2 regions of the Paenibacillus sp. FSL F4-0100 genome follow, and region 1 is predicted to be linked to the other one. Evidence: a T-box and tRNA genes for the amino acid it is inferred to sense, from the RefSeq annotation. Region 1 holds a T-box; the other holds one or more tRNA genes.
The links. The T-box of region 1 lies ahead of lysS (lysine--tRNA ligase). A T-box ahead of a tRNA ligase gene usually reads a tRNA of that ligase, here a tRNA-Lys.

Region 1 (15,936 bases):
ATAAATAAGGGTTCATGGAAGTGAAGAAGAAGCATGGATCGTTCCCCGCGGGAGGATCTATGCTTCTTTTAACGTGCGTCTATTTTCACACCGCGCCAATGGCCATAATTGCAACTCGGAGAAGATGTTCATGAAATTTGATGCTACACCATATAAAACGTAAATAATGAGGTATTGTACGGCCAGAATGTTCGTTTTCATCAGTTTTTTAATGGTAATTCGCAGGTGTAAATAATCAGTAGCGGTGTTATTATATGGGTTGCGTCTTTTGGAAAAGATCGCTGCGGTAAGCGTTGATAGCCCATTGAAATTTCTTGAAACGATTCGGAATATACCACGTATCAATACTCACTGCTTAGATGGAAGGGGTAGACACACAGTGGATAATGGAATGAACGTTATTTTGTTTGAAAAGAAGCCGGACGGTGAGCTGGTGCAGATTGAAGAACGGTCATGGACGATGAACATGGTCGCTGCACTGGAGCATGTAAATTATATCGTTGTTGGCGGCCGGGAATATGAAACGATTGAAGGCAGATTAAATGTAGACACAGGCAAACTTGAGCTTCTGCTCGTTCCGATGCGGAACGATTAATCTTGTCCGAAAGGAGAAACCATCTTGAGTAATGAAAGAGACAAAAAAGATCAGCCAACATCCAAATGGCTGACGCCGGAAGGCAAACCGATTCGGGTCCTGTCGAGCTCGCTGGGCATTGCCTTGTTGGCGAACGCATTTCTGGTATCGGGCGCGGCAGCGAAAGACCTTGCTTCGGAAGCGGTTACTTCATCCGAAGAGCCGCAGCTGGTGTCCTGGTCGACAGAAGAAGTGAAGAAGTATTTTGACAAGAATGTGGATTGGAACATTCCGTTTCCTAGTGAGGAAAAATTCCAGGAAGAGCCGGTAGAAGGAGCCGCTGCAGGATCGGGTTCGGGCGGCGGAACAACGATCGTCAACAACTATGGCGGGTACAATTCCGGTTTCGGCTGGGATGACTTGCTGCTCTATCACATGTTGTTTAACAATGGTTCCTATTATTCATCCAGCGGATGGTACAACAATCATCGCGGTTATTATGCGAATAACGGCAAGCCTTATAAACCCCGCACGTATTCGAGTGGTACGTTCCAGAATAAACCGGTGGTGAACTCCAATGTTCGCCCGAAAACCTCCACTTCATCGTCAGGAACGATTACGCGCCGCTCCACGTCGTCCAAGTCTGGTGGCATCGGCGGCAATTCCAGCGGGTTCAGTTCCTCGGGTTCGAAATCCAGCTCCAGATCCGGCGGTTTTGGAGGATGAGTCACGACAGCGTATTCACCGTATCGGGACAGCCTGGCCCCAATCGGGATGGGCGGGTATCTGAGCTCGCGGAGCTCGGCTTTACCTGGGCGGATCTGGAAGGGGAAGCCTACTGGATAGACCAGATCGTCACCATACGTCAAGAGACCTATCGTGAGCTGGAAGAAGCAGCCGCGATATTATGGGCCATGTTGGACAAAACCGTTCGATATATTCATCGCAATCATCATATATACAGCTTGATTGGCATTCCGCCTATCCTGTGGCAGATGCTGGACGAATGTCCGCTGCCAAAAGAGGGATTGATCAGCCGGTATGCCAGGTTTGATTTTGCTATTGCCCATGATGGCAGCATCAAGCTGCTGGAGCTGAATGCGGACACGCCTACAGGTTATGTTGAGGCTTCCATTGCAACGCCGTGGATGTGCCGTCAGGTCGGTATTGTCTCTCCCAACGAACGGATGCAAGAGCTGGTCGCACAAGCGTGGGGAGCAGAGCGTCCGGATACGGCTGCCTGCATCGCTTATGGCGAACATAAAGAGGACTCCGGTACGATCGAAGCGTTGGTTCGGCACAGCGGGCTGGATATCCGACTGGTGGATTGTCTTGATCTGTGGGTGGATGAAGGTATGTTGAAGGACGGCGATGGCCGGGAGATTCACCGGATGTTCGCCCTATATCCGAAGGAGTGGATGTCCGTCGATGATGGCGGAGATGCGCTTGCTTATGCCATCGAGACGGGACGCCTGCAGCTGTTCAACTCGCCGCACAGCATTTTACTGCAATCCAAAGGACTGCTTGCCGCCATGTGGGGGATGTATGAGCTGGGCCTTTTGTTCGATGAGACAGAACGGGAAGCCATCGTCAATTATATGCTGCCCACTTACAACAAACCGGTATTCTCCGGTAATTTTGTGTCCAAGTCGATGTTCGGCCGCGAGGGTGGTTCTGTCAAGCTGTACGACCAGGCCGGACAAATCGAGGTAGAGGATCAGGACGGATATGATACAAGTGTCATGTTTCCGACGGTCTATCAGCGGAGGGCAGACCTGGCTCGCATCGAGACGGCGGAAGGCCATTTTCATTTACTGACAGGATTGTTCGTCCTGAATGGCACCCCTTGCGGTTTGCTGGGACGTGCGGGCGGTTTGATTACGGGTAATTCCAGCCATTTTATCGCAATGGGAGTGAAATAAATGCAGTTGAAACAAGATAGAAGGCAGCATAGCGGTGCTCCTAAGGGAAAGAGGAAACCTCCGGTCGTTCTGGCGGTACTACTATTATCCCTCATGGTCTTGGCGCTGAGTGCATGCTCCAATGGGTCCACGGTATTTCATACCGGATCGGAGGAAGTATCTTCAACCTCTGCTCGCGTGCCTTGGGACTACCGGATCATTGAAGGAACCGTCGGTGATTTGATTGGCGGCGACATGACCGTGCTGCCGGATAACGAGCTCCTGCCGAACGATAACAACTATGCTACCGGGGACAAAATTTGGACGCTTCAATTCATGGATGCGGAGCTTACCACGGATGCGAATCAACGTAATGATATCCGGTTATCGTCTTGGCAGACCCTTAAGTCGTTCAAGGACAAAAAGACGGCAGAATCGGATTTGACCAACCTGAAAGTCACGGTCAAAACTGACGTGAAGCTGGTTGGGGTTTATAAAACAACGTATAAAAAAGACACCAGGCATTTTGCTGTCATCGAACTGCCGACGGGCAATCGGATCAAGCAGCCGATCGATGAGAAGCGTTATGCCGCAATGGAAAAGAAGGACAAGGTTGATGTTGTATTGGAGGAAGTGCATGATTTCGCCGATTACGACTTGGCCTATGCAAAATTTCGGGGGTGGTCGGATTGACGGTCGTCATTAATATTGTAGTAAGTGTAATCTGCATTATCGTGCTTCAATTACTGGGTATGTTGATTTTCAGCTGGATGACCCGATTTAACGACATGGAAGAGCTGAAGAAAGGCAATGTCGCGGTTGGTCTTGCCTTTGGCGGCAAGTTTATGGCAACTGCCATTATTCTGGGCATATCGGCGTATACGAATTCATCGATCTGGCACATGATACTGTGGTTTGTCGTCGGGTATGTATGCTTGATCGTTGCCTATTGGGTATTCGAGCTGGCTACGCCGGGTCTTAAACTCTCCGAGCACCTGCAAAAGGGGAATGTAGCGATCGGCATTCTGCTTGCGATGGTGTTTATCGGGACGGCCTTTGCAATCAGCAGCCTGATTATTTAGGTCAAATCGCACCATTTTCTTGGAGAGGAGCAGGAACGTGCACTTTTTTCTAAGATTATCTTTGAAAATGATGCGTCTGCGCAAAACAACGATCAGCGTTCTTGTGGTACTGTTTGTGGTGCTGTGCTCGACCCTGGCATTTCTGCTGGAGCCCGAAACCTTTCACCATTGGTTTAACGCCCTTTATTGGGTGCTTACCACGATGGCAACCGTAGGTTATGGCGATTACTATGCAGCTACGGTGCCAGGCAAGATATTAACGATATTCATCTATATCTTTGGCATCGGGCTGTTGAGTTTGGTCATCGGTAAGGTGATCGAATCGTTTGGAAGCATGCAGCGGCAGAGAGGAGCGGGCAGGTTGAATTTTAAGGGTAGTGGTCATGTCATCATAATCAATTGGAGCAAAAAAGCAATGTCCGCGATCGATGAGATTTTGTCGTATTCGCCGGAGTCCGAGATTGTGGTCATTGATGATACCAGTCAGCATCCTGTCGAACATCTCGAACAGGTTCATTTTGTAAGCGGCGATCCTGCAGCGGATGACGTGCTGATGAGAGCCAACATCCTGGAGGCCAAATCGGCCATAGTCTTTGCGGATGCTCGGATTGACGAATCGGCTCTCGTGGACGGCAAGTCGCTGCTGATTGTTTCCAGCATTGAACGGATTGCGCCAAATGTACATACCACGGTGGAGATCGTGCAGGAGAAGCATGTTCAGAATTTCCGCTACAATCATGTGAACGAGTTTGTGCTCTCGCACGATGCCGTGTCCCGATTAGCCGTACGCGCGGCCCTGCAGGAAGGAAACTCAGATGTGCTGATGCAGCTGTTGAGCCGCCAGCATGGCGATGATATTTACGAAGTGGCTTTAAATCCTGCATGGAATACTTACGGCGATGCCTTTCAGGATTTGCTGCGGCAAGGAGCGACGCTTATATCCGATCGCAACGACCTCAGCATCAACCGCAAGCTCGATGTGCCGATTCCGCGGGATGCGAGATTGTATGTGGTTTCGGACGAGGCGACCTATAAGCGGATTACCGGCAAGCTTGCTTGATAGGTGGATAAGTAAAATTTTGAACAATGGGGCTGTCCCAAAAGCAGGTCTACATACTTGACGAGATAGCTCGCCTTATGAAAAAAAACGTTACAAATAAAGAAATGGCAGTACAGAGGAGAACATCCCTGAACCGTCATTTCTTTGTTTTGGTCTATTGCCGCCTTCTTCAGCAGGTTATGGGTGAGCGAAAGCCACCCGACCTCTGGGCGCACTTTGGACAAGCGCCAGGTCATTGACGTCAAGTGCGGTATCGTCTTTCTGTAAAAATCACTGCTATCCAGCGTGATTGCCTTTATACTGGAAACTGAAAGAGTACCATACTTGGTACCGGCGTCGGAGCGGGTGCCGTGGTGGACGGCAAGCTGATCCATGGCCTGTCCCAATGGGACATATTATTGTTCGCCTCCGGAGGACACCTACGAAGGCACGTGTCCGTACCATAAGGATTGCCTTGAGGGCTTGGCAGCCGGCCCGTCGCTCGGTAGACGCTGGGGCATGGCCGGCGCGGCATGCCTATCCCTTGGTCGCTTGATGGATAAAGGATTTTTCCCTTTATATAAACGCCTATAAAATTTGGATTGTTCTACAATTGACTTAGGCAGAAGTTCGGGTATACCATACTATGGTAGATTGCCCGATGATGTTGTATCCACTTCATAGTTTCACAAGGAGTAATCATTATGACAATAAAGGCTATATTGATCGGCGCCGGTGTCCGCGGTGCGAACGTTTACGCACCTTATGCTAGGAATCACCCGGATCAATTGCAGTTTGTCGCAGTAGCAGAACCGGATCCGATACGAAGATCTTCGTTTGCGATGCAGTACCATATACCGGATGACCAGATCTACGAGGATTGGCGCGATGTGCTTCAGAAGCCTAGGTTTGCCGATGCTGTCTGGATCTGTACCCAAGATCGTATGCATTATGATGTTGCCATGCTTGCTCTTCGGCAAGGGTATCACGTCCTGCTCGAGAAGCCTATTTCCCCTTCCCCGCTGGAATGCCTGGAGCTGGAGGAGACGGCCCGAAAGAGCAACCGTTTACTGACTATCTGCCATGTTCTTCGCTATACCCCATTTTGGTCCGGCATTCACCGGATTATTGAACGGGGCGATATCGGCAGGGTGGTGGATATTCAACTCAGAGAAAATATTGGATACGCGCATATGGCCCACAGCTATGTTCGCGGCAATTGGAATAATACAGCTTCGGCGAGTCCGATGATTTTGGCCAAGTCCTGCCATGACCTGGATTTGATCTCTTGGCTGATGGGGCAGGACTGCGTACGCCTTACTTCTTTCGGATCGCTGTTTCACTTTACCAAAGACCAGGCGCCGGAGGGGGCGACGGAGCGTTGCTCTAGCGGCTGCCCGCATCTGAAGGATTGTTGTTATGTGGATCTCCGCTACTATATGGGAGAAGGCCGGCGGAGAGCCAAGCATTTTTCGGACGATCTGTCCGATGCAATGATTCGGAGACAGCTGCCGAATACGCCGTACGGGCGCTGCGTCTATCACTGTGACAATGACGTCGTCGATCATCAAAACGTCAACATGCAGTTCCAGAACGGCGCAACGGCATCATTCTCGTTGTCCGCGTTTACGCATGACAGCTCTCGTACGGTTCAGATTTCAGGGACGCGCGGCGAGATCCGGGGGAATATGGCAAGACAGGAGTTTACGGTATATTCCTTCGTGGATGGCGGGAGCACGGAGATCCGGGTTGAAGACGAGGGTCGCGAAGGAACCGATTCGATGCTGAACGAGTTTTGCGAGCAGGTCAACTGCTTTACGGGCAGTTCCCTAACCTCGGCTTCCGCTTCGATTCAGAGTCACATGATGGCATTTGCGGCAGAGGAATCCCGCTTGAATGAAGGGCAGTGCATTGAGCTAGGAAAGTTGATTACCAATTACAGAGAGGAAGCCAGCATTTTCCGAAACTCGAATGAAAACGGCGTCAATCGTTACTGCACCGTATGAAGACGGGGGTGCTCCAGAGTCAAACCATGACTTTTGGACATCCCTATTTTTGGTCTGGCTGCCCATTAAGGGATTGACATTCGGATTTGCTTGGATTAATATGGCTTAAATATTACGAACACTTAGAAAAGCGATGAAGAGAAGAGTAGTTAAGATACGTTGTTTGCAGAGAGCTCCTGCCTGGTGAGAATGGAGCAGCAATGTTCTTAATGAACAAAGACTCAGAGCTGCGTATGGAATTGGGCGGTTTGCTCAAGGATGTTACGCCGGGACTCTCCCGTTACAGAGATAGGGTATAAGCATCGTGATGCCGTACCTGAAGAGGTGAAGATGGCGACAAATTCACAAACCGGGGTGGTACCACGAAGCGTTTATAAAGCTCTCGTCCTCAAGATGACAATCTTGCGGATGGGGGCTTTTTTTGGTTGATACTAAAAGTAAAGGCAGGGGATCAGAATGCATTGGTCAGAACAATGGGCAGATCAGTTAATCGAGAGGTTTCCTGACAAACCGACTCTGGTATGCGCAGCCGGCATCAGCCCTTCCGGGGCTGTGCATATCGGCAATTTCCGGGAGATCGTAACGGTCCATTTTGTGGCAAGAGCGCTGGAAAAGAGGGGCAGGGACGTTCGTTTTATTTTTTCATGGGATGACTTCGATCGGTTCAGGAAGGTTCCCGCGGGGCTGGATCCGGCGTTTGAAAAGTTTATTGGCATGCCGTACGTCGAGGTTCCTTGTCCGTTCGGATGCCATTCTTCCTATGCGGCGCATTATGAGCAGGAGTTTGAGGCTTCCCTGGCGGCATTCGGGATCCAGCCCGAATTTATATATCAAAGCCGGGAATATCAGTCTGGACGATATAATCCGTTCATTCTGCATGCGATCAAGCACAGGGCCGAGATTTATAATATACTGCATGCCTTCAAAACGGGCGGAACCCATGAGTATGAGCGAAATAGTTACTATCCTGTAAACGTGTATTGTCAGGTATGCAGAAGGGATACCACCGTCATACAACACTTCGACGAACCCGCAGAGAGCCTGACCTATGTCTGCCAATGCGGGCATCAAGCCACCTTGCCGATCCTTCGGGCAAACAATATCAAGTTGCAGTGGAAAATCGATTGGCCCATGCGCTGGAAGATGGAATGCGTGTCGTTTGAACCCGGGGGCAGAGACCACTCATCTGAAACGGGCAGTTATAACGTAGCCAAGGTCATTTCGGAGAGAATTTTCGGGAATCCGCCACCGTCGTATGCAGCCTATGAGTTTATTCGGATCAAGGGGAATCAGGCCAAAATGTCCAGCTCGACCGGAACCAATTACACCCCAGGCGATCTGCTGAAAATATACCCGCCTGAAATCATCCTGTATATGTTCGCGAAATATCAGCCGGATGCTTCCTTCCATATTGGACTTGATGAAGACGTGATCCGCAATTACACCGAATATGAACGATATCGGAATCAAGATGGTTCCAAGCACATGAGCGGCGATATTCAAGCAACGCTGGAACTTTCCGGGACAGACGGAAAACCGGGGCCGACTCCGAAATTCGGCCAGATCTCCGGCATACTGCCGCTCGTGGATTTTGACCGGCAGCTTCTGCAGGAGGTTTTGCACCGAGTGGGCGAAAAGGTTGAGCCGGAGCTGCTTGAACCCATTGCACGGCGAGCTGAGCATTGGATCAAATACCATTATCCGCAAAAGCAAATCTCCGTGAACGAAGAACAGGACCATGAGCTGTACGGGACGCTGGATTCAGTGGAGAAGCAATGGCTTCATCACTTTTGCGATCTGTTGAAGGATGACAAGCTCGATGATGCCAGCCGACTGGAGAAGATTTATGCGATCTGCCATCATGATGACAGCAAGACGATGAGGAAAAATCAGAAGAGGTTGTTCGGTCTCATCTACCAGTTTGTCCTTCACCGCCATGAAGGTCCCCGTCTCCCGATCTTGATCCAAGTTGTCGGTGTACATCGACTGCTCGCTCTGCTGGATTTTCGGGAATGACACTTGGGTCAGCGGTCGGATGGATATATTCCAAAGTTAAAAACGCCCCTGTTTAACATTGGGCGTTTTTTCCTATAGAATTCAGACCATCTCTCTCAGAATGCTTTGGCTGCTTTTTTCCAGCGTCATAGGAAACATTTTCACTTTCCCGGGCGATAAGGCTAGAACCTCTTCATATGCGGCGGCAGATGCATAGACCAGATCAGATTCCTCGATCTGTTGCAGTAGGTCCTCCCGATTATCCAGTCCAGCCAAGCTGGCGTAGACCCCTTCAATACCGGCTTCTTCCATGCGGCTGGCCATCCACTGTGCACCTGCCTTACCCAAGCAGACAAAGCTGATATTACTTCCTGGTGTAAGCCGGGCAATATCAAGTAGGACCGACGTTTCCGCATTCGCGCCAATGACGGATACTTTTTTGTCGTATTTGCTGCATAGGGCCTTTACTTCGTTATCGTGGTTTAATGTCGTGATTATGAGGTTTGAGTACTCCAGTGCCTCGAATAAGGCTTGTTTTCCCGTCAACAGATCCTCCAGAAATACCGTTTTCACTTCGGCACCCGTCATTTGCTCAATCGCTTTCTGATAAAAGGGATAATCATGTTCTTTACATTCGATGAACAAAATCCGCTGTTTCGTGTTCAGGACAGGCTCCTGCAGCAGTGTATAGGCGAGGGATGCGGCAAAGAACTCGCTCGCGGGGATGTTAACGGAGCTAAGCTCCTCCGTCGTTCGCTTTACCAGCTCATGCATGAGCTTTCTGCGAGTTCTGAGCTCTTCTACCTGTTCGTTGTTTAATACCTGCGTACCTTTACCCTTATGCATCGAGACGATCCCCTCATCCTTCAGCTGGTTGTAGACCAGATTTACGGTGTTGCGGTTCAGTCCCAGCAGATCCGCCAGCGCACCGGCCGGAGGCAGCATATCAAAGGGTTCGATCTGTCCAATCCCAATCAACCACTTTAATTGCTCTTTGACCTGTGTGCTGACATTAAGGGTGGCGTGCGGGTCGACTCGAAGCATGAGTTTATGCGGCATAACAAAACCTTCTTTCCTAGTCAACTAGTAATTTAACTTTACATAATTATTTGTCAATTATCAAGAAAAGTATTGACATATATGGATGTAAGTCATTATCTTTTATATAACTAAATAACTAGTTAATTATGAATATAGGAGGAGTTACGATGAAGGATCAGGTAGCAGCATATGTACAAAAAATGAAAGGTGGGGCTAGAAGTCCGTTGACCGTCCGTCCCATGAATATTGCCATTGGTTTTATCGGCGGCGCTATTTCCATCGGGTTATTAGCTCTTCTGACGTCGCTCGCAGAGAGTATTTGGATCATGGCACCTTTTGGTGCGAGCTGTGTGCTTGCGTTTGCGGTTTGGGATGCGCCGCTATCACAGCCAAGGAACCTCATTGGAGGGCATCTGATTTCCACTTTCACGGGACTTGTAACGCTTGAGGTTCTGGGGGACGGAATCTGGGCTATGGCCATTGGTGTGGGAGCGGCGATCAGCTTGATGGGCATAACCAAGACGACCCACCCTCCGGCTGGTGCAGATCCCTTGGTTGTCATTATGGCTGGCAGCGGCTGGTCATTCTTATTTACGCCGGTGCTTGCCGGCTCGGTCATGATCGTGGTTGTGGCTCTGCTCGTCAATAATGCGGTAAAGGAGCGAAGATATCCGACTTTTTGGTGGTGAAGGCAGTTTTTTCTTTGATGAATAAACGGTAATCATGGTAATATCTTCAATCCTATATCGTTAACAACAGACTCGGATCTACAAGGGACCGGGTCTGTTTTATGTTGTTTTGCCGCAGATCTGGAATTTCCCAAACTAATTTATATACCACAATGCGAGGGAATCCAAACCGAAATCATAAAAAATAGGAGATACTTACCACTTGATCCCGGGTGTCAAATCTATAGAATATTACACAATCCCGGTACAGGACTCTATTCTTATTTTGTATAAAAGGTTAATATTGCCAAACCTTTACAGAATGCGGTTCTCAGCCGATTTTTTATACGACTTTGGTATCAAATTTGTAATAACTATGGATAATGATGTAAAAATGACCGGAACTTCAGCAATTTTTCTGCGTTTAACCTTATGATTCACGAAAATTTTCTGAAAATCTTCGTCATCTCGCTGCGTTCCTCTGAATGGAATGAAGTCGTGCGGTTCCAGCCTTATCCGGGCTGGGATGCTTTCAATGCACACACCTAACATCAGGCTGTGAAGTTGTCAAATGACAGGGACGAGGAGGCAGCGGTAGGTTTTATCGGGGGAAAAATATGGAAGAGGTTTGTTTTACTTCTTTTTGACTACTATCGTTACTGAAAAAGTTGGTAAAGAAGGAATATGGTATCGGGAACGCATCGGCTATAGAATGACGAGTATGGCTCAGTCGTCATATGTCGGTGCAGCAACAGCATGTCATAGAAAGGGCAGGTGAGCAACGAAGACGATGAGCAGACGAAAATGGTGGGTGATCGCAGCACTTTGTACTATAGTGCTTCTCTGCGGTGCCGCTGTAATTCAAGGATATCTACGGCCGTCATTAAAAACGTATGCGGATGCGGACGGTGTGAAAATGAAATTCAAAACAGAGGGAACCTCCTTTCTGGTATATGAGGATGACGAAGTTTGGAAAGAGGTTTTTGCCAAAGGCGTGAATCTTGGGGCAACCGTACCTGGACATTATCCCGGTGAGCTTCCGGCAACGGAGGAGGATTACCTTCACTGGTTTAAACAGATTGATGACATGGGAGCGAATGTAATCAGGGTCTACACCGTGCATAATCCGGTCTTTTATTCTGCACTGGTGAAATATAACCGGGATAAAGGCGATGACCCCTTGTACTTCATGCAGGGCATTTGGTCACCGGAGGAGCAGCTAATCGAGCGTAAGGATGCGTATGACGAAGAAATCATCCAGACGTTCAAAGCGGAGATATCGAAGGCTGTTGCTGCTGTCTACGGTGATATCAACGTTGAGCCGAAGCATGGACAGTCGAGTGGCAAATATAAGGTCAATGCAGGCAAGTACCTAATGGCCTGGCATGTGGGAACCGAATGGGACCCTACCATGGTCGATAACACCAACACGGTACATAAGGATGTTCCTCAGTATGAGGGGTCCTATTTCTCGGGGACGAAGGACGCAAGTCCCTTCGAGAATTGGCTGGCATCTTTATTGGACTATACGGCTGCCGAGGAGCAGAAGTATGGGTGGCAGCATCCGATGACATTTACCAATTGGGTCACAACGGATGTGCTTGAGCATCCGGGGGAACCGCTGTTTGAGGAAGACCTGGTGTCTGTCGATGCGAGGCATGTAGAACCGGTGAACTGGGATGCAGGATATTTTGCCGCATACCATGTGTATCCGTACTATCCGGATTTTTTCCGTACGGACAAAACATTACAGACCATTCCCGATGGGGATGGGGGATACAACACGTACAAAGCCTACTTGCGAAAATTGAAGGCAGCGTTCGAGGATATGCCGATTATGGTCACCGAATACGGCGTACCGTCATCCATCGGTATTTCACACCATGGTCCTGGAGGTAAGGATCAAGGGGGACACGACGAAGCTGAGCAAGGCTCGGTCAACGTCTCGCTGACCCAGGATATCTACGACGAAGGTTATTCCGGGGCCATCTTGTTCATGTGGCAGGACGAATGGTTCAAGAAGACATGGAATACGATGCCTTTTGAAATACCGGCAGACCGCCGGGCATTCTGGTTGAATGTGCTGACGAATGAGAAGATGTTCGGCGTTCTTGCCATGCAGCCGGGCAAGGCAGAGCAGATCACGATCGACGGAGATCTCAGCGATTGGGATAAGGTCCCCGAAGGGGAAGTCAAGACCTGGTCCGGAACAGCTCCGGGCGTCAAGAGCATGAAGCTGACGCATGATGAGGCCTATCTGTATATCGGGATGGAACTGGAAGAAGCATTTGATCCCGAACGTTCCAAGCTCTTTATCGGTGCAGACACGATCCCTGGCGGCGACATTCCCAAGAAAGAGCTGGCTGGACGAACGCTCAAAGGCGGGGCTTTGGAAACTTTAATTCAGTTAGGCCAAGAGGATGAGTCCCAGGTCACCATAGCACCATCATACGATTTCCACAGCCGGTTGTACGGTAAGGAGGGATATTGGATGCTGCCAGGTGAGGAAGCCAAGGGGACCAAGGATGATCCTGTAGTGCCTGGAGGTTCGTTTCATTCCTGGAAGCTGGCCATCAGCCTGCTGATGAATCCGCCGGATACCCGCTTCTCCCATCCGTTTGTGGATGAGAGAGTAGGGATGCTGAAACGGGGGACCAGTGATCCGCAATCTCCGGATTTTAATTCTCTTACAGCCTGGCAGTATCAAGACAGATTCGTTGAGATGAGAATCCCTTGGATGCTGCTCGGATTCGGGGATCCGAGTTCGCTGCAGGTGCTGGATTACAGTCCGCTTCAAGACAAGCGTACATTCAACACGATCACAGCGGAAGGGATCCGGCTGGTTCCGTGGATCGCACAGCGATCTAAGAACAACGGGGATTCAGCGTCAGGATCGGCGGAATCCATCAACCTGGAGGAGATCGAACCCTATACTTGGGAGCTGTGGGAAGCAACCAAGTACAGTGAACGATTAAAACAAAGCTATTATGATATGCAGGACATATTCACCCGTCTGCCTGAAACGGAGCGGGAACCAGATGCTAAATAAAAGGAGGAGCCATCGGATATGTTTTCAAATTTAGAAATGGCATACGTCTTCGCCTATGTATGTCTCGGCCTTATTGCAGCCGGCATTATCCTGTTGTTCCAAATGAAGATCAAGCACAATGCCATACAAAGAGAAACGGAACGCTTAACAGAAAAACATCATGATTATTTTGTGTATGTGCAGAGTCATCTGCATGACGATACGACGCTGGAGCTTCCGCCGGGCAAATTGACATCGGCAGAGCGCCGAGTCATTCAAGCCAAGTTCATCGAGTGGATCGAGCAATTCAAAGGGGACGCCAGAGAGAAGCTCCTGCGCTTATGCCGGGAAGCTGGATTTGTGGAAGAGGAGATTCGGGCATTATCCAGCCTGCGGAAAGACCGCCGTATTGAAGCGGTCTACCGCCTTGGGGGGATGCGCGCGGAAGAGGCCGTGCCGCAGCTTCAGCATCTGATGAACCGTTCGAAATATGGTCCGATGACCATCATCATTGCACGGGCGATTGCCAAAAGCGCAGTTCAGTCACAGCAAATTCGAGAAATGTTGTCCAAGCTGCTGTCCTACGATAAAGCCATTCATCATATGGCTGCAGATATTTTGCTTGAAACCCGGCTGGATTCGGCAAGCCTTATGCGCAAGCTCTTGGATGATCCCGATCCTGGACTGGTCAAGGTTTCGCTTGTAGCCATGTGGGGGCAGGCCATTCCGGCTGTCGTGCCGGCACTCGATCGATTGGTTGGATCCGAGGAAAAGGACGTGCGTGCGGAGGCGGTCAAGCTGTATCTTGGCTCCTACCCGGCCCTGAAGGATGATACCATTGCGGAGCTCATGAATGATCATGAGTGGGAAGTACGCGCAGCAGCGGCAAAAGCGCTGGGACGGCTTCATGCCGCAGGCAGCATTCCGATTCTGGCTTCCGCCTTGAAGGACGAGAATTGGCATGTGCGCAACAACAGCGCGGAGAGCCTGGCCATGTTGGGGGAACAAGGCTTCGAGACATTGTGCCAAGCCGCGTTGACAGGAGAAGGTCCGGCCAGGGAAACGGCCTTGTACCGGATCGAACGGATCATGTCCAACGAAGGCGAATACGAGCAAGTTGAGCAAATGGTGGCCTTTAATAAAAAGAAACTGGTGTACGATCGTTATTTCGGTGTTCAAACGAACAAACGGATCGGCACAGTTGCAGGAGTAGGAGGAGATTACACTGCTTAGAGATATCCTGCTCACTTACGGTATGGTGGCGATATATTACGTCATGATCGTTAGCGCGCTTTATTTTGTAATTCTGATGTTTTCTTTCAGAAATATTAAAGATATTTTCAGACGCGCGACGTATTCCAAATACAATACGCTCTCGGGTTCGGAACTGGTTCCATCGGTATCTTTGCTGGTTCCGGCCTATAACGAAGAGCTGACCATCGCGGAGAATGTCCGCTGTCTGATGACGCTGAACTATCCAACCTACGAGGTCATCGTCATTAATGACGGGTCCTCCGACGAGACCCTGAAGGTGCTGATTGAGGAGTACGGTTTGACACTGCTGCCTAATCCGGAGGTCCGCGGCAACATCAATACGAACAAGGTTCGCGGCATTTATTATAATCCGCAGTACCCGCAGCTTTACCTCATTGACAAAGAGAACGGCGGTAAGGCGGATTCATTGAACGCGGGCATTAACCTGTCCCGTTATCCGCTGATTTCTTCCATCGATGCCGATTCATTGCTGGAGAAGGATGCGCTGATTCGGATGGCCCGCATGTATATGGAGAACCCCGAGGAAACGGTGGCCATCGGCGGGGATGTTCGAATCGCCAATGGCTGCGTGATTGAGAACGGAGAGGTTAAGGACGTATCCTTGCCGCGCCGGATATGGCCGATGTTCCAATCAATCGAATATATGAAAGCTTTCCTGGGAGGACGAATCGGGTGGAGTCATTTCAACGGACTCATCATCGTGTCGGGAGCCTTCGGCTTGTTCCGCAAAGATTATGTCATTGCGGTGGGCGGCTATCGGGGAGGTTACCCCGGGGAAGATATGAACATCATTATCAAGCTGCACCGCTATATGCTGGAAAATAAAATCAAATATCGCGTTTCCTTTTGCCCGGAAGCGGTGTGCTGGACGCAAGCGCCGGACAGCTACAATATTTTGTCCAATCAGCGCAAGCGCTGGGGACGGGGAAACTTGAAGAACATGATCGAGAACCGCGATATGGTGTTCAATCCGAAATATAAAGTCATGGGCTTGTTGACGATGCCCTACAACGTTATTTTTGAAGCGCTAAACCCTTACTTCAGAATTACGGGCCTTCTGGCTCTGCTTGGATATGTTTTGCTGGATATGACAAATTGGCATGTGCTGGTCGTGTTTGGACTCGTCAATTTTTTAAGTGGGTACCTGCTCAGCGTGGGCGCTCTCATCCTGGAGGAGATGGCCTTCCGCCGGTATACCAAATTGTCCGATCTGGTGAAGATGCTCCTCTTCTCGGCACTCAAATTCGTGGGTTACCACCAGTTAGGTGTGCTGTGGAGAGTGCAGGGGCATATTCAATATCTGCAAAACAACAATTCATGGGGTACC
Region 2 (15,936 bases), 520 kb from region 1:
CTGGGGCTGAAGTAGGTCCCAAGGGTTGGGCTGTTCGCCCATTAAAGCGGTACGCGAGCTGGGTTCAGAACGTCGTGAGACAGTTCGGTCCCTATCTGTCGTGGGCGTAGGAAATTTGAGAGGAGCTGTCCTTAGTACGAGAGGACCGGGATGGACGTACCGCTGGTGCACCAGTTGTTCCGCCAGGAGCATGGCTGGGTAGCTACGTACGGAAGGGATAAGCGCTGAAAGCATCTAAGCGTGAAGCCCCCCTCAAGATGAGATTTCCCAATTCGTAAGACCCCTTGAAGACCACGAGGTAGATAGGTTGGAGGTGGAAGTGCAGCAATGCATGGAGCTGACCAATACTAATCGGTCGAGGGCTTATCCAAAAAACACCCCAAAAAGTGAAGCGAAGCTTTGAAGCAACGCCGAATACTTTCCGGGGACCCCGATATTGCATGGGGGAAATGCTACGGATTCTAAAACACGCAAATTCGTTTCGTATCTAGTTTTCAGGTGATCAATCACTTGAATTAAATATTGTTCCCTGATAGCTCAGTTGGTAGAGCACTCGACTGTTAATCGAGTTGTCACAGGTTCGAGTCCTGTTCGGGGAGCCACTTATGGAGAGGTGTCCGAGTTGGCCGAAGGAGCACGATTGGAAATCGTGTAGGCGCCAAAAGCGTCTCGAGGGTTCGAATCCCTCTCTCTCCGCCAGCAAGGACTGCATATATGGCCCGTTGGTCAAGGGGTTAAGACACCTCCCTTTCACGGAGGTAACAGGGGTTCGAATCCCCTACGGGTCACCACTATCTTTATTGCATCAGGGGATGAGAATCCCGTCGGTTCGTCGGAGGGTAACTTCGTAGGCATAGACTTCGCAGTCTCGAACGAAGTGAGAGTATCCCCTACGGGTCACCCTTATCTTTAACAACATTCCAGACGGAGGCTTAGCTCAGCTGGGAGAGCATCTGCCTTACAAGCAGAGGGTCGGGGGTTCGATCCCCTCAGCCTCCACCATGATTTATCCCCAAAAAGTGAAGCACATGCTTCGCAAGTAATTCTGATTACTTTTCGGGGACCCCATACAAGCAACCCTTTTAATGACGCGGGGTGGAGCAGTTCGGTAGCTCGTCGGGCTCATAACCCGAAGGTCGTAGGTTCAAATCCTGCCCCCGCAACCAATTTTATATCGCGATAGCGATAATGCCTCATGGAACTGTGGTGTAGAGGCCTAACATGCCTGCCTGTCACGCAGGAGATCGCGGGTTCGAATCCCGTCAGTTCCGCCATTCTTATAAGCTTCAGGGATGAGAATCCATCATGGGTTCGTCGAAGCATCATCTTCGTTAGCATAGACTTCGCAGTCTCGAACGAAGAGAGAGTATCCCGTCAGTTCCGCCATTCTTTACTCTTAGTAATAAGAGCCATTAGCTCAGTTGGTAGAGCACCTGACTTTTAATCAGGGTGTCGAAGGTTCGAGTCCTTCATGGCTCACCATCTTTACCAAGAGAGCTTGAGACGGAATACATATTTACATTGCGGACGTGGCTCAGCGGTAGAGCATCGCCTTGCCAAGGCGAGGGTCGCGGGTTCGATTCCCGTCGTCCGCTCCATTTTGCGCCCTTAGCTCAGCTGGATAGAGCGTTTGACTACGAATCAAAAGGCCGGGAGTTCGAATCTCTCAGGGCGTGCCATTTTTTAAACTAAATTGCTTACTCTATATGAAATTTCATTGTGCCGGTGTGGCGGAATTGGCAGACGCGCGCGACTCAAAATCGTGAGGGAAACCGTGGGGGTTCGAGTCCCTTCACCGGCATTAATTAACGGGATGTAGCTCAGCTTGGTAGAGCACCTGGTTTGGGACCAGGGGGTCGCATGTTCAAATCGTGTCATCCCGATTCGAATCGAAAGACTGCTTTCAGTGTAACTGAAAGCAGTCTTTCTTTGTTATGGATTGAAAATGATGCTAATGGCAAAAGCGGAACTGAATAATTTGGCAGCTTCCCGGTCACAATATGAAAAACATTGAATAGAAGGGGATAACCTTGAGTGTTTTTCATTTCTTTAAGAAGCTGTTCAGAAAACGGTGGAGACGCTGGAGACGCGCGATTTGGCCCTGTGCAATCCTATTGATCGCAGGTATCATGATATGGACCGGCCAGAATATAAAGGATCAGATGCATAAGCTGCTCACTGCTGCATCCGACGAAACGCCACTGGCCGTAGAAACGATGCATTACTTGCAGATCGCGGATGATAAGTTGGAAGAACGCCGGCAGGATCAGAGGGAATTTATGCAGAAGCTGAATACCTCGAAGGGAAAGAAGCATGTTCATGTTCGCATCACTTATGTATGTGGCATCGAAGAGCAGGATATGGGTAAGCTTACGGCGGACGGTATTTATGAACTGATGAATAAAAATCCTTTATGGCAGGGACGCTTGGATAACAAAGGAGTAGTTTGGCTGGAGCACACCGTATCCGACCTCTCCCCCACCTGTAAGAGGCAAGCTTATATGAGTATCGATTCCAAAGGAAACTTAACGTTGTTTGATGGCCCACCGGAAGAAGAGAAAGTGATGCGGACCTTCTTTCAGCTGGATGTCGGTTCGATGGAGTCTTCTTTGCCCAAAGATGTGATCAAGCAGCTTGAAGAAGGTATTCGAATCCAAGATATGGAAGAGTATAACAGTGTTCTGTCAACCTTTAGCGATTATGCACGGGATATGGCTGAGAATGTCATGAACCCGACCCCTTAAAATTGTCCCTGCTTTGTCGCTTGGTGACTGAAAATGCTGCTGCCCGGAAATTTTCCGGGCAGTTTTTTTGCGTTGGAGGGGGATGTCAGCGGTCTCAATATAGTGGATACGTAACGGTTGCTTAAAGGATCAAAGTTTTTCCTCAACAGAGGTCGATCTTTTGTTATAATGAGAGAACGATACATATGTTCGCTTCATCAGAGGAGAGATTGGTTTGCGCATTTTAGGGATCGACCCCGGGATTGCGATTGTAGGTTTCGGGTTTGTAGATAAGGTTGGAAGTAAAGTTACACCGGTACAGTATGGCTGTATCCAGACGGAAGCCCATACACCGGATGAAGAGAGGCTGCAACACGTGTACGAAGGCATGCAGCAGCTTATTGATAAATATGAGCCTGAGGCCGTTGCTTTCGAGAAATTGTTTTTTAACCGCAACGTAACCACGGCGATGTCCGTATCCCAGGCCAGAGGAGTTCTTATCCTGGCTGCGGTCCAGCGCGGGCTCCCGATTGCAGAATATACGCCGATGCAGGTGAAGCAGGCGATCGTCGGCTATGGCAAGGCCGAGAAGAAACAGGTACAGGAGATGGTCAGGATGTTCCTGAAGTTGCAGAGCATTCCCAAACCTGACGATGTGGCGGATGCATTGGCTGTAGCGATCTGTCACGCGCATTCCTATACACTGAATTCCAAGTTAAATGAGGTATTGCGAAAATGATCGATTTTTTACGGGGACAGGTAGTCCACTTAGAGAGTGAATATATTGTATTGGATGTTCATGGGGTAGGATATCGGGTGTTCTGTCCGAATCCGTATGTTTTTGCCAAAACCGAAGGAACCATCACGGTGTTTACCCATCATCATGTCCGTGAGGATGCCATCCTGCTGTTTGGATTTCCGACACGGGAGGAACAGAAGCTGTTCCGTAAACTGATCGAAGTCTCGGGTATCGGTCCGCGTGTGGCGCTCGGCATATTGGGCGGGGGATCACCGGATCATGTGGTTTCCGCCATCTACCAGGAGAATGTATCCTTCTTAATCAAGCTTCCGGGAATCGGTAAGAAAACAGCGCAGCGCATGATTCTGGACCTGAAGGACAAGCTTGAGGGATTCGGAAATGCGAGCATGATGACAGGTCTTTTTGCCATTCAGGAGCCTGAGCCGGAAGCTGACGGCTCGGCGTGGTCTGAGGCACGTGAAGGATTGAAGGCTCTTGGTTATACGGATAGCGAGCTGGACAAGGTCTGGCTCAAGATCAAGGATTCCGGCGCAAGCGGCGAATCCGTCGATGTGCTCATGAAGCGGGCACTGCAGCAGCTATTCGCTGGTTAGATAGAGAATCGCTGCAGGAGAGGAGTTTATATAGATGGACGATCGAATTATTTCCGCCAATCTAATGATGGACGAACAGGCTGTCGAGCTTAGCCTGCGTCCACGCTATTTGGCTGAATATATAGGACAGAATCAAGTTAAGGAAAATCTCAAGGTATATATCGAAGCGGCAAAAATGCGTAACGAAGCGCTTGACCACGTGTTGTTGTACGGTCCTCCGGGACTCGGCAAAACGACACTGGCGAATATTATCGCCAATGAGCTTGGCGTTAATCTCCGTACGACTTCCGGTCCGGCAATCGAGCGACCGGGGGATCTGGCTGCACTTCTCACTAATCTGCAGGAAGGAGATGTCCTGTTTATTGATGAGATCCATCGGCTGCACCGGACGGTAGAGGAAGTGATGTATCCGGCGATGGAGGATTTTGCGCTGGATATTATGATCGGGAAAGGGCCAAGCGCACGCTCGGTACGTCTGGATTTGCCACCGTTTACCTTAATTGGCGCCACTACCCGGGCTGGATTGCTCTCTGCGCCGCTTAGGGACCGTTTTGGCGTGGTAAGCCGTCTGGAATTCTATACGGTGGACGAGCTGAGTTACATTGTGTCACGCAATGCGGATCTTTTGGAGATCGAGATATTAGGAGAGGCAGCAGAAGAGATTGCCCTGAGGTCGCGCGGGACGCCCCGAATTGCCAACCGTCTCTTGAAAAGGGTGCGTGATTATGCCCAGGTTCGAGGAGATGGCATGATAACGCCAAGCATTGCTCAGGAAGCGCTGAAAATGCTGCAGATCGATCCGATGGGACTGGACTTTATTGATCATAAAATGTTGAACGCCATGATCAAAAGCTTCCGTGGGGGACCTGTAGGTCTGGATACCATCGCGGCAACCATTGGAGAAGAAAGCCAAACCATTGAAGATGTTTATGAACCGTATCTCCTGCAGATCGGTTTCTTGCAGCGTACACCCCGGGGACGGGTTGTAACGCCCACAGCTTATCAACATTTAGGTATTCCCTTCCCTGAAGATCGTCGTTAGATTATAGAATCATTACACTCATACCAAATCCTAATAGCTACAGGAGGAAAGACTTAAATGGATAGGAACTGGACGAAATCATTATTCGGTTGGACCACCAAGGGACTCTTGTCACTGGCTGTTGCCGGAACCTTATGGAGCGCGCCTGCAGTACATGCGGCCGCTCCTTCAATAGATACGATTCGAGTTGCGATGTTTTTGGATCTGGGAAGTCAGTATAAATCAACAACCAATGCCGTTACGCTGAAATCCGCTGAGGCTCTGACGACATCGCTGCTTGTATCCGGTGCTCAGCAGACTTTGATGAGCATTCCAGCAAACCAGCAGGTCCGAATGAGTGTGGATACATACCGCGTCAAGGTGCTCGAGACCACGGATTGGAAAACGGCTTCGGAAGCGGCAAAAAAACTGGAGGCGACGAATGACAAACCGACGCTGTTTGCAGACGGCAATGTATACAAACTATATGCCGGTATGTATGGGACAGAGAAAGCGGCCGTGGACGCGGCAACGCGAACTGCGAAGACGGTAGCTGCATATCTGAATGGTCAAACGCCTTCTGTTAAAGGCGGACTGCATTTGTCTGCGGGATCGTACGGATCGGAGGCTGAGGCGGAGTCTGTACGTAAGACGTATGCAAATGCCGGCATGGATGCCTTCAATGTTGTGGTACCTAACGGAGGTGCATCCGCTTATGAGGTTTGGGTAGGCGAGGCAGCCAACACAGCCGATCTGGCTGCAGTCAGACAGGAAGCTGCTCCAATATCCGGCGCCCTCGTTGAAATGAATGCCGCAACCACGGGTCTGATGATGAGACGAGATGTAAGCCTGAACCTGGCGACTCCTCAAGAGACACAGCATTATATGTTGTCAGGTGGTCAGTCGGTTCTGCGGGTAGAAGGAAGCTCAGGTGCCGGAACGAATGTGAAGGAGCGATCGGATCGCTCCTATCGAGGCGCTTTGGAGATCGGACAAAAGAACGGTCAATTGTATCTCGTCAATGAACTGCCGTTCCAGCAGTACCTGTATTCCGTCGTTGGAGCCGAGGTGCCATCTACTTGGGGTGTTGAAGCGCTGAAAGCACAGGCTGTAGCGGCACGCAGTTATGCGCTCTTCCAAGGAAATAAGTTCGAAGTAGCCCATGTCGTGGACACAACGCTAAGCCAGGCCTATTATGGGACCGCCTATGAGTATCCAAGCATTATTCAGGCAGTGGATGCAACTGACGGCGAAGTTGTCATGAAAGATGGCAAAATAGTGGAAACCGTGTTCTCCTCCAATAGCGGAGGAATGACGGCGGACTCCACCGAGGTGTGGGGTAACCGTAACGATCTGTTTGCCGCGGTGGAAAGCACTGGAGATTCCTCATCCCAAGCAGCGCTTAAATCTTGGTATCATGTACTTCTTCCGAGTGGCGCTACAGGCTATGTACGTGAGGACAATGTGAAGGAAACCGGCAACAAAACATCGGCAGGGCTCCTCTATATGACCGTTACCGCCAAGGATACGAATGTACGCCCATTGCCATTGATCCAATCGAACGTTGAGCCTGTAGGCAAGATGAATCCAGGAGAAACGGCTGTCGTCCTTGAGAAAGTGGCGGAATCCAACAGCTATGACTGGGTTCGCGGTCCGTATACTTCGGATCAACTACTGTCCTCTCTAAAAGGAAAAACCACTAACAGCCTGCCTGCTTCTATTACTTCGCTGGATGTAACGGAGCGAGGCCCTTCTGGACGTGCCCTTACGGTGAAAGCCAACGGTCAAGTGCTGGACGTAAAATATCCGGATATGTTCCGCTCGGCTTTTAACGGACTGCCAAGCACATTGTTTGATATTGAATCGACCGGAAGTTATACTGTATTGAGCGCGAATGGTGCGGTATCAACGGTTTCAAGCGGCCAAACGATATCCGTTATCTCAGGGAGCGGTAACGGAAATGTCAAAGGTTCCGGTACCGTTGTGATGAATGGAACGGGGAAAGCACGTGTGATTGAAAGCTCTTCCGGCTTTAAATTTACCGGTAAAGGCTTAGGCCACGGACTGGGCATGTCCCAATGGGGTGCCAAAGGAATGGCAGATGAAGGGTATGATTACAAGCAGATACTCCAACACTATTACCGCAACACGACTATTACGAAGGACTGAACGACATGAATGTGGATTTGTATGATTTTGAATTACCCGAACACTTAATTGCGCAGACGCCACTGCTTGATCGAAGCTCTTCCAGGCTTCTCACGCTGGACAAAGAGAACGGATATATAAGCCATCAAACGTTTGCGGACATTATAGACAGCCTGAATCCGGGGGATACACTCGTATTAAACGATACCAAGGTCATACCGGCCCGATTGTTCGGTGCAAAGGAAGACACCGGTGCCAAAGCAGAGGTCCTTCTGCTGAAGAATATGGGGCAAGACCGGTGGGAAGCACTTGTGAAACCGGGCAAGAAGCTGAAAAAAGGGAACGTAATTTCCTTTGGGGACGGTAAATTAAAAGCGATCATTGAGGAAGAAGGCGAGATGGGTGCTCGCATCCTATCCTTTTCGTATAAAGGGATTTTCCAAGAAATCCTGGATGAACTGGGGCAAATGCCGCTTCCGCCATATATTAAGGAGAAGCTGGATGACCGCGATCGGTATCAGACCGTATATGCAAAGCATGAAGGATCTGCAGCCGCTCCCACGGCGGGCCTGCACTTCACGGAAGCTCTCCTGGAACAGATTCAGGCCAAGGGAGTAGACATCGCCTTCATTACCCTGCACGTGGGGCTGGGGACATTTCGTCCGATGTCCGTGGAACAGGTTGAGGATCATGTCATGCATGAAGAGTACTATTCCCTTTCCCAGGAAACCGCTGAGCTGCTGAATGAAACGAAGCGGCGCGGCGGTAGGGTTATCGCTGTAGGGACTACCTCTTGCAGAACGCTGGAGACGGTTGGATCGGCGCTGGAAGGCGAGCCGCTGCGTGAGAGCAGCGGCTGGACAAGCATTTTCATATATCCCGGATATGCTTTTACCGTTGTGGACGCGCTGATTACGAATTTCCATCTGCCGAAATCCACGCTGGTGATGTTGGTCAGTGCGCTGGCCGGACGCGAACACATTATGAAGGCGTACAAGGAAGCTGTTGAGAAGGAATATCGATTCTTCAGCTTTGGCGACGCGATGTTTATCTATTAATTCGGAGGTTGGTTAATACAATGGTAGCAGCTGTTACTTATGAACATATTAAAACGTGTAAACAATCGGGCGCGAGGCTCGGCAGAGTGCACACCCCGCACGGCGTGATCGATACGCCGACATTCATGCCTGTGGGAACATTGGCAACGGTAAAAACCATGAGTCCGGAAGAACTAAAAGCTATGGATGCCCACATTATATTGAGCAACACCTATCATCTCTTTTTGCGTCCTGGACACGATATTGTGAAGGAAGCGGGCGGACTGCACAAATTCATGAACTGGGACCGTCCGATCCTGACCGATAGCGGAGGCTTCCAGGTATTCAGCTTAGCAGAAATGAGAAAAATATCGGAAGAAGGCGTACATTTCCATTCCCACTTGAACGGAGATAAACTGTTTATCTCCCCAGAAGTCGCGATGGAGATTCAGAACGCCCTTGGATCTGATATTATGATGGCTTTTGATGAATGCCCGCCTTATCCTGCGGAGTATGAATACGTTAAACAATCCACCGAGCGGACCTCTCGCTGGGCTGAACGCTGCCTTAAGAGCCATGCCAGACCGGAAGACCAAGCCCTATTCGGCATCGTTCAGGGAGGCATGCATGAGGATCTGCGCCGTCAGAGCGCCCGTGATTTGACTTCCATGGATTTCCCGGGTTATGCTATTGGTGGACTTAGTGTGGGAGAATCGAAGCAGCTTATGTATGAAGTACTGGATTACACGGTGCCCTTGCTGCCGAACAATAAGCCTCGCTATTTGATGGGAGTCGGATCACCCGATGCGTTGATTGAGGGCTCGATTCGTGGTGTGGATATGTTCGATTGCGTGCTTCCGACGCGGATCGCTCGCAACGGGACAACGATGACAAGTCAAGGCCGTCTTGTCGTTCGAAATGCTCAATATGCCAGGGATTACGGACCGCTGGATCCGGAATGTGACTGCTACACTTGCCGTAACTACTCGCGTGCTTATTTGCGTCATCTGATCAAGAGTGATGAAACGTTTGGATTAAGATTGACGACGTATCATAACCTGCATTTCCTGCTCAATTTGATGCGTAACGTGCGTCAGAGTATTATGGAAGACCGTCTGCTTGATTTCCGCGATGAGTTTTTTGATAAGTACGGCCTACATGATAATGAAAAAGGGTTCTAAAGCAAGTTCATGGCCATCATGATAAGTTTGTGAAAGGGGGGAAAGATATGTTTGATTTAGCAGCTGGTGCAGGTCAAGGCGGAGGCGGTATTTTAGGGTTGATTCTGCCTTTCGTTTTGATGTTTGTCATCTTTTATTTTCTGCTTATTCGTCCACAGCAGAAAAAACAGAAGACCAGAAACGCAATGCTTAGCGCCTTGTCAAAAGGCGATAAAGTGGTAACCATTGGAGGCCTTCACGGTACAATTGTGGAGATTACCGACGATATTGTGGTCTTGAAAGTGAACGATGTAACGAAGTTGACGTTCGATCGTAACTCTATCAGCCATAGTGTGAATGCGGATGCATAATTACGTTTCACCTACATATGGAATGTAATCGTTATAACAAAGGCCGATTCCTTTTAGGAGTCGGCCTTTGTTTTTTAGCATGGTAGTGAGATGCTCGCCAGGAGCATTAGTTTGAATCTTTATTTTTTTAAGTTGACCCCGAACATTCCCCCGATGGCGCCGGCGGCAAATACCGTGGCAATCAGCGTCAAATCTCCGAGAGATAAAGAACTATCCAAAGCAAGAAAGCCAATGACGAGCAGCGTAATGCCATATATCAGCCCTGTCAGGCATCCGTAATACCAACCTTTGTTTCCTGCGCGCTTGCCGCTCACACAACCTCCGATAAAGGCTGCGATGGCATGTACGAGAAACGTGTAGAACGATAAATCATCTTCGGCTAGTCCGCTGCCCCATAGAAGCAGGGATAAAGCAAACGCGCCAAGAAACATCCAGAAAAAAGAATACAAAAGTCCTGAAAGAATCGGATTGGAGATCCTGAAAGTGAAAACTCGCCGGATCGGTTCCATGAATCATCCCCCTTAACTAATCTTGATCATTAAATTGTATGGCCAAGCCTGTACATATAGTACAAACCGAGCATTTTGCATTCGGTTTTGCATGATTTCCATTAATTAATCCGTTGTAATCGAATGGGAAAAGCTATAGCAGGCCAGAATAGCTGTACATGAGAATGTTCGACAAGCTAGGAGGGATTGTTTATGTCTCATATGACTATTCTGATTCTGCGGACCATTCTGATGTATGTGGTCATCTTTGTCACCATGAGAATCATGGGCAAACGGGAAATCGGAAAACTGTCTATCTTCGATTTGGTCATATCTGTTATGATTGCAGAGATTGCCGTTTTTGTTCTGGAAGATGTCCAAAAGCCGATTTGGGAGGGACTTGCTCCTATCGCCGTTTTGGTTGCCATTCAGGTAGGTCTTGCTTACATCGGACTGAAAAATCGAAATATACGGCTGTTTGCTGACGGAAAGCCAAGCGTATTGGTGTCCCGGGGCAGGCTGCACCGTAAGGAGATGGCAAAGCTCCGCTATAATCTGGATGATCTGATGCAGCAGCTAAGGGGCAAAGATATTGACAGTCTGGCGGATGTTGAATTTGCGATACTTGAAACTTCCGGTCAGCTCACCGTGATTCCAAAGGATACGGGGGACAGCTCAAACGGCAGTTCGAATAACTCTTCAAGTTCATCCAACACTTCAGGGGCCACCAATTTTTCATCTACTTCATCCCAATCTGAAAAAGAAAACCCTACAGTCGTAGATATTCCTTACGATAAAATTACGTATGAAGGCCTGCCCATCCCGCTTATATTGGATGGAAAGGTGCAGGACGAGAACCTTGAATTAATCGATAAAACGCGGTTCTGGCTTAAGAACGAGATACAGAATTATGGTGCTAAGGATTTTAAGGATATTTTTCTATGCTCTATTGACCATAAAGGCCGGATTTACATTGACCGTAAAGACAGGATCTAACGACGGCTGAATTTGTTGAACCAGGTGCCGACGACAGGCACACGATCCAAATCTCGCGGTGTTACCAGCTTGGTCATAAAAATCATGATGAAATAGACCAGAATACCAACTGTAATGGAAGCCCAAAATTGCAGCCATGGCGCGGTCGAAAACGGAAGATGTTTGTACCCATAGAGAACGCAGGCACCCATAATGATCATAACCGCCCCGATTTTAACATAATCCAGCAGACGGAATCGAAAGCCGATCAGTTTCGATAGGCTGAAACCGTGGAGTAATGTAACTGCAATACTGTTTACGATAATGGCAATGACGGCCCCTATTATGCCGAAGGCGGGATTGGATGCCAAAAACACGATGAGGCTCATTTTGATGATCGCCCCGAATAACGTGTTGAGTAATGCCCGGCCCGGACGGTCCAGAGCTTGCAAGGCAGCTTGAAGCGGGGACTGCACATACAGGAACAAGGCAAACGGCGCCATGATTTTGAGCATATCGCTAATCTCCGCGTTGTCGTATAGGAGCAAGCATAATGGCTCAGCCAGGACAAACATAATGATGGCAAACGGAGCTCCGGAGACAAGGGCTAGCCGAAGGGATTGGTTCATTCGTTTGTGGATGGTCGTCCGGTCATTGCGGGCGGCTGCCTCCGAGAGTGAAGGCACCAGAGAGATGGCCAGAGAAACCGTCAGAGCACCGGGCAACAACAGGAGCGGGATGATCATCCCTTGCAGTGCTCCATACTGAGCGGTTGCTACGGATGTCGCTATACCTGCCATGGCCAGGCTGCGATTGGTCAGGATTGTCTCCAGGAGGTAGGAGAATGAACCTACCATCTTGCCCCCCGTCACAGGCAATGCAATACCAAATAAACGTTTCAGGATACCTTTATTCGAGGGAGAGTCTTCTTTTGCAGTTTTTTCGGATATTACTTTTTGCGGTTTAGGTAAAAGTTTATTCCTAGGTCGTCCCTCCCCCGGATATTGCAGCAGCAGGGCTATCATCCCAATCAGTTCCCCCACGGCTGTTCCGAGCATGGCACCCGCAGCCCCATAAGCGATGCCTTTGGGCATCAAGAGATGCGCAAACCAGAGCATGCAAATAATTCGGACAATTGTCTCGATCACGGAGGAACTTGCGGAGGGAATCATGTTCTGTTTGCCCTGGAAATATCCACGGTAGACCGACGAAACGGCAATGATGATCAACATGGGTGTCATGCTGATAAAGGTTTGGTATACACGCTCGTCCGGCAAAAGCACGCCGGTTACCCAAGGGGCAAGGAGCAGACTAAGTCCCGTAAAGAAGGCGCCTGCTGTAAGCGTCAGCATCAGGCTGACATGCAGGATTTGCTTGGAAGCATCACGCTTTCCGGCACCTTCCGCTTCGGCAACCATTTTGGCAATGGCTAGCGGAATTCCACCGGTAATGATCGTCACGAGCACGATAAAGAAGGGATAACCCAGTTGGTAAATTCCGACACCCTCGGGTCCAATGATCCGGGGGAGGGCGATCCGGGGGATAAAACCGAGTAGGCGGTTTAATATGCCGGCTGCAAGTAAAATCAGCGTTCCTTTAATAAATGATTGCTTGTTCACTGTCCATCCCACTCCCTGGTTAAGACTGAATACGGTGACACGACATGGCTATTCTTATGGATATGCCCTACCTGTCCCATCTGATGACTTTACTTTTTTTTCAGGACATGGTAGGAATAGAAGGAAAGCAATGTATCCTGTCGAATGTAACTTAGGGACAACAGGGAGTCAGTGAGGAGGCCATATGCATGGAACTCGAGCAAATGAGCGAGGAAGAATTGATGAGCACCATTGAGATGGTATGCTTGAGCAAGGTTGAGGAAATGCATTTGATTGGGTACGAATATGTGACTAGCGACGATATTTGGAACTGTGTCAGCAGTAAATATGAAAAGGAAGGCATCCCCTCCCTCCACAAACTGGTCAATGACATTCTGTCCTTGAAGGCGACAGCTTTAATGAACTATATGACAATATCAGCATATAAGGGATCTTCTTTCGATTAATCGAAGAGGTCCCTTTTGCCTTGCGGATATAAGGGTTCATTCATAAACCCGACAAATTTTGATAAATTGACTGGGTTTTATGACATCGCTATAATAGGAATATTGAGTAAAAAGGGGGAACAAAGGACGGCATGAAGAGAATAATCAGTTTCGTCGGAACCGTACTCGTGATCACTGTTTTAATGGCCGTTACAACTCCAGGCTTGCTGAAAGACGTCCGTCTAGGTCTGGATCTTAAGGGTGGATTCGAAATCCTTTATGAAGCAGAGCCTTTGATGGAAGGGCAGCAAGTCACAAAAGAAGCACTGCAGGAAACCGCAAAGAGCTTGCAAAAGCGTGCGGATGCAATGGGGACATCTGAGCCTGAGGTTACGCCGGAAGGGGCGAACCGGATTCGCTTGAAGGTGGCAGGCGTAACGGATGAGGCTGAAGTTCGAAAAACGATGAAAGAACCTGCGAACCTCACATTCCGAAGCAATGACGGCTGTAAAGAAGGCGAGGAGTTCTGTAAGATTGAGCTCCGGGGCGACGATTTCGTCGAGAACGGCGCATCGGTTGCCTATGACCAGCTTAATCAGCCTATGATAGATATTAAAGTGAAGGACAAAGGGAAGTTTGCTGAAATTACAGGACGTCTTCTCGGTCAAGAGCTGGCTATCTTCATGGACGATCAATTGCTATCAGCTCCGACGGTACGTGCCGCATTAACGGATGGTACCGCACAAATTACGGGGAGCTATTCGCTGGATGAAGCGAAGCAGATCCGGGATACGATTAATCTCGGTGCCCTGCCGCTGAAGCTGGTTGAGAAGTACTCTCAGAGCGTAGGAGCTACGCTCGGTATGCAATCTCTTACGAAAACGGTAGAAGCAGGTCTTATCGCATCCGTTGCGATTCTGCTGTTCATGATTATCAGGTATCGCGTACCGGGTTTGCTGGCAAGCTTTGCACTTATTTTGCATACATGGCTTCTGATTCTTATTTTTGTATGGGCTGACTTTACGCTGACGCTTCCAGGTATTGCAGCATTTATATTAGGTATAGGTATGGCGGTTGATGCCAATATCATCACCTATGAACGCATTCGGGAAGAGATCAGAACGGGCAAGAGTGTTCCATCAGCTGTTAAAGCAGGCGGTAAGTCATCCCTGCGAGCCATCATGGACTCCAACTTGACGACGATACTCGTTGCCGCTGTCATGTTCGGATTTGGTACCGGCGCGGTTAAAGGTTTTGCGCTTGTATTGATTCTGGAGATTATCTTGAGTATTGCCACGAACGTTTATTTCTCCCGTTTCTTGCTCAATCTACTTGTGAATATTGGTTGGGCCCGCAAACCGAGCCATTATGGCGTAAAGGAGCGTGACATTCGTGAGCTTTAAGAACTTTGATTTCGTAGGCAAAAGCAGATTTTTCTATATTCTATCCATTGCAATTACGATTCTGGGCTTGGTATTTCTCTTGACTCGTGGTCTTAACTATGGAGTTGATTTCCAATCTGGCTCGAACGTAGATATCTCTCTCTCCAAGCCGCTGACTACGGAGCAGATTAATACCGTATTAAAAGAGGCTGGCATCGGTGAAGATGCGAGCATTACTCCTGGTAATGACCGCGTGAATATTCGATTCAGCGAGGTGCTGACCGAGGACCAGGATCTGAAGATGCGTTCCGGCATTGAGAAGCTGGATAAAACGGCCACCTTCGAGATCAACACGGTTGACCCAGAGATGGCAAAAGAGCTGGGCCGAAACGCAATTTATGCGGTATTGATTTCCTGTATCGGGATTATCATCTATGTCAGCATCCGTTTTGAATGGCGGTTTGCGATTGCAGCGATTATAGCGTTACTTCATGATGCATTTGTTGTTATTAGTATTTTCTCCATCCTCGGTCTCGAGGTGGATCTGACATTCATTATTGCCGTTCTGACGATTATCGGTTATTCGATTAACGATACGATCGTCATCTTCGACCGGATCAGGGAGAACCTGAGGTTTGCCAAGATTAAAAGATTCTCGGATCTTAAAGATCTGGTTAACAAAAGTTTGACCCAGACGATCGGACGTTCGATCTATACAGCATTGTCTGTTTTCATCGCTGCACTCTTCATGCTCCTGCTTGGCGGTGAATCGATTCAGATGTTCTCTCTGGCAATTTGTATCGGTTTGGCATTCGGCGCGTACTCTTCGATCTTTATCGCAAGTCCGTTGTGGCTCGTCCTTAAGGGGCGCAATGTCAGCAATAAACCAAATTCGCCTAAGCCAAGCAAGGATAAGATTGAAATCTAATTCAGCCGCTGTTGGCGTAGCAGTCTAGATAGCAGAGGGTCCTATACAAGTGGAAAGCCGCGTCGCAGGCGACGCGGCTTTCTAAAGTTAACAGCGATAATAAATATAGGATCGATAGTGACATTGAGGGGGGCCTCAAGTGAGCAATGAACGTTTGAATCATACGGAGACTGTCCTTTGGACAGGCATTGTAACGGATTTTGCATTAGCCTTGTGTAAAGGGATCGTCGGATATTTTTCCGGCAGTAAGGCTCTAATCGGAGATGCTCTGCATTCTGCGGCAAATGCCGTGACTTTAATGGTGGA

Region 2: it encodes a tRNA-Lys, which carries the amino acid that the T-box ahead of lysS (lysine--tRNA ligase) is inferred to sense. The anticodon was not compared.

Annotation. Positions count from the first base shown of each region.
Region 1 covers NZ_CP150303.1:2,477,043-2,492,978, forward strand. Annotated here, with positions in the region: gene MHH48_RS10895 (glutaredoxin family protein) at 1-4, shown strand, start outside; gene MHH48_RS10900 (hypothetical protein) at 380-595, shown strand; gene MHH48_RS10905 (hypothetical protein) at 620-1,300, shown strand; gene MHH48_RS10910 (glutathionylspermidine synthase family protein) at 1,297-2,496, shown strand; gene MHH48_RS10915 (hypothetical protein) at 2,497-3,168, shown strand; gene MHH48_RS10920 (DUF350 domain-containing protein) at 3,165-3,557, shown strand; gene MHH48_RS10925 (potassium channel family protein) at 3,595-4,617, shown strand; gene MHH48_RS10930 (hypothetical protein) at 4,587-4,991, opposite strand; partial or broken gene MHH48_RS10935 (ROK family protein) at 4,941-5,124, shown strand; gene MHH48_RS10940 (Gfo/Idh/MocA family oxidoreductase) at 5,298-6,602, shown strand; T-box leader at 6,727-6,995, shown strand; gene lysS (lysine--tRNA ligase) at 7,059-8,618, shown strand; gene MHH48_RS10950 (GntR family transcriptional regulator) at 8,700-9,656, opposite strand; gene MHH48_RS10955 (HPP family protein) at 9,806-10,327, shown strand; gene MHH48_RS10960 (hypothetical protein) at 11,097-13,355, shown strand; gene MHH48_RS10965 (HEAT repeat domain-containing protein) at 13,374-14,567, shown strand; gene MHH48_RS10970 (glycosyltransferase) at 14,611-15,936, shown strand, end outside.
Region 2 covers NZ_CP150303.1:1,954,021-1,969,956, forward strand. Annotated here, with positions in the region: rRNA gene MHH48_RS08490 (23S ribosomal RNA) at 1-371, shown strand, start outside; tRNA gene MHH48_RS08495 (tRNA-Asn) at 527-602, shown strand; tRNA gene MHH48_RS08500 (tRNA-Ser) at 608-699, shown strand; tRNA gene MHH48_RS08505 (tRNA-Glu) at 717-791, shown strand; tRNA gene MHH48_RS08510 (tRNA-Val) at 927-1,002, shown strand; tRNA gene MHH48_RS08515 (tRNA-Met) at 1,090-1,166, shown strand; tRNA gene MHH48_RS08520 (tRNA-Asp) at 1,198-1,274, shown strand; tRNA gene MHH48_RS08525 (tRNA-Lys) at 1,407-1,482, shown strand; tRNA gene MHH48_RS08530 (tRNA-Gly) at 1,524-1,598, shown strand; tRNA gene MHH48_RS08535 (tRNA-Arg) at 1,603-1,679, shown strand; tRNA gene MHH48_RS08540 (tRNA-Leu) at 1,722-1,801, shown strand; tRNA gene MHH48_RS08545 (tRNA-Pro) at 1,810-1,883, shown strand; gene MHH48_RS08550 (BofC C-terminal domain-containing protein) at 2,031-2,744, shown strand; gene ruvC (crossover junction endodeoxyribonuclease RuvC) at 2,959-3,462, shown strand; gene ruvA (Holliday junction branch migration protein RuvA) at 3,459-4,076, shown strand; gene ruvB (Holliday junction branch migration DNA helicase RuvB) at 4,111-5,118, shown strand; gene MHH48_RS08570 (SpoIID/LytB domain-containing protein) at 5,176-7,266, shown strand; gene queA (tRNA preQ1(34) S-adenosylmethionine ribosyltransferase-isomerase QueA) at 7,272-8,303, shown strand; gene tgt (tRNA guanosine(34) transglycosylase Tgt) at 8,324-9,463, shown strand; gene yajC (preprotein translocase subunit YajC) at 9,511-9,813, shown strand; gene MHH48_RS08590 (TIGR04086 family membrane protein) at 9,933-10,322, opposite strand; gene MHH48_RS08595 (DUF421 domain-containing protein) at 10,515-11,297, shown strand; gene spoVB (stage V sporulation protein B) at 11,294-12,895, opposite strand; gene MHH48_RS08605 (post-transcriptional regulator) at 13,084-13,341, shown strand; gene secD (protein translocase subunit SecD) at 13,473-14,723, shown strand; gene secF (protein translocase subunit SecF) at 14,713-15,630, shown strand; gene MHH48_RS08620 (cation diffusion facilitator family transporter) at 15,770-15,936, shown strand, end outside.